One region of the Hyphomonas sp. ske169 genome, then DNA from elsewhere that is predicted to be linked to it. Evidence: predicted binding sites of a transcription regulator. Region 1 holds the regulator's gene; the other holds the start of a gene.
The links. The regulator HrcA, encoded in region 1, represses chaperone genes, less so after heat shock. The targets are predictions, from matches to a motif close to GTTAGCANTCNNCNNNGNNGANTGCTAAC.
Positions count from the first base shown of each region.

Region 1 (3,110 bases):
GAACAATTCTACACCCGTCCGCACCAGTCCGGACAACCGGACGCGACGCAATATATGGTGTTGACGAATGGCGCCGCGACTTGGCAGCTCCATGCCGGGCCGAATGAGGCGGTGGCGACAGAGTTGCCGCCACAGACTTGGATTAAAGTGCGGATTGTCGCGATCGGGGACCAGGCAGACATTTTTGTCGGCGACATGTCCACGCCATTGATCCACGTCCCCGATTTGCGCAGCGTGAGTGCCTCCGGAAAAGTGGCGCTCTACGCGTCTGATCGACCCTGGATGCAGGAGACTGGCGCCTATTTCTCGAACATCACTGTTCGCGACGCGACTGCAAGTGACCAAATTATCGGGAAACCGGCAGAAACAGACCCGTTGCCAGACGGGCTCCTTAAATCGTTCGACGTCTCGGCTCCTTTTGCTGAGTCGGAGATCAGCGAGGCATACCAATTGCCAGTGCTCGACGTGATGGACACGCCTTGGACATCCCTGGCGGTTGAGAATGATGGTGTGGCCAATATTGCCCGGACGACACCGATCAAGGACGGAAAGAACACCGCCCTGCTGCGGTTCACCGTGTCCGCAGATGAAGCTAGCACACGCATGCTATCATTTGGGTATTCCGATCGCGTGAGACTGTTCGTGAATGGCGACCTGGTTTATTCGGGCAATGCAATGTGGCGCGCCCGCGATCATCGTTTTCTCGGTACAATTGCCTTGGTCGATCAGATCGCACTCCATCTTGAGCCGGGCGAAACAGAAATCGTCGCTGCCGTCTCAGAATCGTTCGGCGGGTGGGGCTTTAAAGCGGCGCTCTCAGAAGAATAGACCGCTGACCTGCGATCGGTTTCAGCGCATTGACCAAAAGTCTGTGCGCTGAAGCCTCATTCCCAGATTGAATCCCCCGTCTTCGCGCACTATTCAATCTAAATGAGCTCAGACACATCGATCATGCAGGCGTTGAACCAACGCTCGCGTGATATCTTCAAGCAAATTGTCGAGACCTATCTCGAAACTGGCGAACCGGTCGGGTCGCGAACATTGTCGAAAGCTGGGATCGAGCTTTCAGCAGCGTCGATCCGCAACGTTATGTCGGATCTAACCGACCTTGGCTTGCTGGATGCGCCGCATGTCTCAGCCGGGCGGATGCCGACGCATGCAGGCTTGCGACTATTCGTTGATGGCTTCCTAGAAATGGGCGATCCGGGCCAAGCCGACCGCGCTGCAATTGAAGGTCGCCTCAGTGGGGCGGGCCGCGATTTAAGCGGGGTGTTGAAAGAAGCCTCGTCGCTTCTGTCTGGCCTTGCAGGCGGGGCAGGGCTGGTCTCTTCACCCACTCAAGACGCGGCGGTTCGACATGTTGAGTTCGTCCCGCTCTCGACCGGCGAGGCCTTGTGTGTGCTGGTTAAAGAGCAAGGCGATGTCGAAAACCGTTTGGTCAAAATCCCGCCTGGTCTACCGCAAACCGTATTGATCGAAGCGGGGAATTATCTGGCGGCGCGGATGAAGGGGCGGACCCTACATGAAGCCGCCGCTGATGTGCGGACAGAAATTGCCAATCGCCAAGCGCAACTTGATGCGGCGGCAACGGATTTGGTGCAGCGGGGACTCGCCGAATGGAGCGGCGCCGCACCTGGAGAAGAGCGCCGGTTGATCATTCAGGGCCGCGCTAACCTGCTCGATGATACAGCCGCAGCCGAAGATATGGAACGGGTGCGCCAGCTCTTTGACGCCTTGGAGCGCCAACAAGGCTTGCTGGAAGTGCTCGATTCCACAAGAGATGCAGACGGGGTGCGGCTCTTTATTGGCTCGGAAAACAGTCTTTTTCCGCTTTCGGGTTCAAGCGTGATTGTGGCTCCCTATATGAACGCCGAACGTCAAGTTATTGGCGCCCTCGGCGTGATCGGGCCAACCCGGCTCAACTATGCGCGGGTGATTCCAATGGTTGACTATACAGCACGGATGGTTGGAGAGGTGCTCGGCAAGCACCGCCAAGAATGAGTGAATTGAAGCGATGAGTGACGAAACAGTCAAAGACGACGCCCCAGAATTGGGCCCAGACGCCAGCAAAGCGGATCTGAAAGCTGCCGCGGACGATATCTTAAAAGCGGCCAAAGCGAACGCACCTGCCGCGGATGAAGCGGTCGAAGAAGACGAGGTCGCGGAGATCGAAGAGCCAATTGAGCTGACTCCAGAACAGCAACTGCTCGCGCTCGAAGTCGAGAAGCAAGAGCTGCGCGATCAAATGCTGCGCGCCATGGCTGAGATGGAAAATCTGCGCAAACGTTCCGAGCGCGAGAAATCTGATGCCCGGGTCTATGCGATTGAGAAATTTGCCCGCGACCTGCTCAGCGTTTCAGACAATATGGCCCGGGCCCTTGAAGCGCTGCCGGAGAGCGAGCGAGACGCTCTGACTGAAGGCGGCAAAGGTCTGCTCGGCGGCATTGAGATGACGCAAAAAGAACTGCACACGGTCCTCACGCGCCATGGCGTCACCGCGATTGAGGTCGAGCCAGGCGCGGCGTTTGATCCAAACCTGCACCAGGCGGTCGCGAACATTCCATCTGAACACCCGAACGGCACGATCGCGAGCCTGTTCCAAGCAGGCTGGAAGATCGGCGATCGGACCTTGCGTGCCGCGATGGTCGCGGTGAGTGCGGGACAGACGAACTAGTTCGTTTTTAGCCGCCACGCTGTAACTGTTCCAGGCTGCCAATTAGGCACGATGATCATATCGCCAACACGGGTCAGGTCATTTTGGTAGGTCGGGATCTCTTCGGTGTTGTGGAGCTCGACAGTCTCGCCTTCGGGTGTCACATGCCAAATTTGGCCGGGCCAGCTTGAGACGAGATAGCCGCCAGTATCTAAAACCGCGATGCCGTCAGCATTCTCCATTCCGGTGGCGAGCTCAGTTAGGTCTCGAGCGCCGCGGGTCTCCAACAAGCTGCCTGAATCCATGGTTGCGATTAGCAATCGCTCGCCATCCGCGGTGAGCCCGTTGACGCCGCCCAGACGGTCATCTGCGAGCCATTCTTTGTAGCCGTTGACGTCGATCTGAAAGATCCGCGCCGACCCGGAATCACTCAAATAGACGCCGTTTTGCCAGACCG
Region 1 covers NZ_CP096146.1:2,553,086-2,556,195, forward strand. The annotation lists gene MY069_RS12335 (hypothetical protein) at 1-828, shown strand, start outside; gene hrcA (heat-inducible transcriptional repressor HrcA) at 931-2,001, shown strand; gene MY069_RS12345 (nucleotide exchange factor GrpE) at 2,015-2,674, shown strand; gene MY069_RS12350 (SMP-30/gluconolactonase/LRE family protein) at 2,671-3,110, opposite strand, start outside.

Region 2 (3,110 bases), 1.4 Mb from region 1:
TCGCGTCCCGATGCTCGTGGCGGCCCGCGAAATCCCGACATCCAACACGGTCAGCCTCTTAGAAGAGGGCCCGGCGCTGACACTGCCAATTGATATCGATGCCTATATGACCGAGCAGCGCCATGCCGCCCTGGTCGTCCTTCAGGACGGAAAGATCCGGCTGGAACGATATGGCTTAGGCTTCCAAAATGATGGGCGTTGGACCAGTTTCTCAGTCGCCAAGTCCTTTACCTCCACCCTGGTTGGGATCGCGGTCAAAGAAGGCGATATCGAATCTTTGAGCGACCCTGTCTCGAAATATATTTCCGGGCTCGAAAACTCCGCCTATGACGATGTCACGGTCGAACAGCTTTTGACCATGTCGTCGGGCGTGGCGTGGGACGAGACTTATACGGATCCTAACTCTGACGTCGCCAAGTTCAATCTTCATGTCGCCGAAGATGGCGGGTCGAACTTGGTCAGCTATATGGCGACCTTGCCCCGCGCTCATCCGGCGGGAGAGGTTTGGAACTATTCAACTGGCGAGACCAACCTCATCGGCGTCCTGGTCGGCGAAGCAACGGGCCGGACGCTCTCGGAATATCTCTCAGAGAAAGTATGGAAGCCGTATGGCATGCAGCAACATGCCTCATGGTTGCTCAACGATGACGGTACCGAGATTAGCGGCTGCTGTATTCAAGCGGCGACTCGTGACTTTGCCCGCTTTGGTCAATTCATCTTGGAAGGCGCGCAGATCGATGGCGAACGGCTGGTGCCAGAGGATTGGTTAGAGCGCGCCACGACGACGCGCATTGGGTATGGCGAGCCGGGTCATGGATACGGATATCAATGGTGGACTTATGATGATGGGGCTTTCGCCGCTGATGGCATTTTCGGGCAAGGCATCTTCATCGACCCAAGCCGCAATCTCGTGATCGCGACCAACAGCAATTGGACCACAGCCTTAGGCGATGTCGATGGCGAGCATGCGAAACGGGAAGACTTCTTTAAGCTTGTGACCGCTGCGATCGACGCCGAAGCTGCCAATTAGGCGCACGCCGCCGCTCTTGCGCATTCTGCATAGATGATATGGCAAAGCCGGACTTTGCTGGCTGACACCGCGCACCTAAATCGGTGGACGTCATAGGAGCGCACCATGAAACATTTCGGAGACATCGCCTTCACCGAACACGTGAAAGCCGAGCAAGAAGCGCGCGGCTCGCGCGAGATGTATGCCGGGATGACCGCGCGCCCTACTCCATCGGGCTTTAGTGATCGAGAAGCGGCCTTTATCGCCATGCGCGACAGTTTTTATATGGCGACGGTCTCAGAAGACGGTTGGCCTTATATCCAGCACCGCGGCGGCCCGCGCGGATTTCTGAAACTCTTGTCTGACACCCAAATCGGGTTCGCGGATTATCGCGGCAATCGCCAATATGTTTCGGTGGGAAATCTTGAGACCGAAAAACGTGTTTCTCTTTTCCTGATGGATTATCCCAATCGCGCCCGCCTGAAACTCCTCGGCAAGGCCCGCGTGCAAGAGGCGGATGCAAACCCGGATCTCGCCTCAGAACTCGCGGTCGAAGGCCAAGGCAAGGTCGAACGCCTCTTCACAATCGACGTGGAAGCGTTCGATTGGAACTGCCCTCAATTCATCACACCGCGCTTTACCGAAGCCGAATTATCCTCAAGCCTGACCCCTTTGGTGGAAGAGCTGCAGACGCTCCGGCAGGAGAATGCCTTCCTGAAGCAGGAACTCGGGCGCTGACGCTAAACGCAGACGACTCTAAAAAATCTCTTCACAAAGTGTTGACGCGCGGGGCCGCCGGACCTAACTGCAGCGCATCGTTAGCAGTCGAGGGGTGTGAGTGCTAATGCTCGCATCGGGCTAACGAAACAAACACAATGAACTGACGAACAAGAGGTTTGCTCATGAAGTTCCGTCCACTAGGCGACCGCGTTCTGGTCCGCCGCGTTGAAGAAGCCACCAAAACTGCTGGTGGCATCATTATTCCAGACACCGCTACTGAAAAGCCGCAAGAAGGCGAAGTCCTTGCTGTTGGCAATGGCGCGATCGGTGATGACAATGAGCGCGTTCCGCTCGACGTCAAAGCTGGCGACAAAATCCTGTTCGGCAAATGGGGTGGCACCGAGGTGAAAATCGACGGTGAAGACCTGCTGATCATGAAAGAAAGCGACATCATGGGTGTGATCGAGGGCTAAGCCTCGCCTCCCATTTTTTCCAATCATTCTATTTGAAAGGTAAGCATTATGGCTGCCAAGCACGTAAAATTCGGCGCCTCTGCGCGCGAAAAAATGCTCGCCGGTGTGGATACACTGGCTGATGCGGTAAAAGTCACGCTCGGCCCTAAAGGTCGTAACGTTGTCATCGAAAAGTCTTTCGGCGCCCCGCGCACCACGAAAGACGGTGTCACAGTCGCAAAAGAAATCGAGCTTGAAGATAAGTTCGAGAATATGGGCGCACAAATGCTGCGCGAAGTTGCGTCTAAAGCAAATGATGTTGCTGGTGACGGCACAACAACAGCGACCGTTCTCGCACAAGCCATCGTTCGCGAAGGCATGAAGCGCGTTTCTGCCGGCATGAACCCAATGGACCTCAAGCGCGGAATCGACAAAGCAGCGGCTGAAGTTGTCAAAGATCTCGCGCACCATTCGCGCAAAGTGAAAGACAATTCTGAAATCGCAATGGTTGGCTCTATCTCAGCCAATGGCGACGCTGAAATTGGCGACATGATCGCAAAAGCGATGGAAAAAGTCGGCAATGAAGGTGTGATCACCGTCGAAGAAGCCAAGTCTCTCGAGACTGAGCTCGACGTTGTTGAAGGCATGCAGTTCGATCGCGGCTACCTGTCTCCTTACTTCGTAACCAATGCTGACAAAATGACGGCTGAGCTCGATGATCCATTCATCCTGCTGCACGAAAGCAAACTGTCTTCACTGCAGCCAATGCTGCCAATCCTTGAGTCTGTTGTTCAGTCTCAGCGCCCACTTCTGATCATCGCAGAAGACGTAGACGGCGAAGCGCTGGCAACTCTGGTTGTCAACAAGCTGCGCGGTGGTCTGAAAATCGCTGCTGTGAAAGCGCCTGGTTTCGGTGATCGCCGTAAAGC
Region 2 covers NZ_CP096146.1:1,167,186-1,170,295, forward strand. The annotation lists gene MY069_RS05565 (serine hydrolase domain-containing protein) at 1-1,030, shown strand, start outside; gene MY069_RS05570 (pyridoxamine 5'-phosphate oxidase family protein) at 1,136-1,747, shown strand; gene groES (co-chaperone GroES) at 1,912-2,202, shown strand; gene groL (chaperonin GroEL) at 2,251-3,110, shown strand, end outside.
Region 2: groES (co-chaperone GroES) is a predicted target of HrcA. The motif match lies at 1,827-1,855, and genes of this name have one in related genera.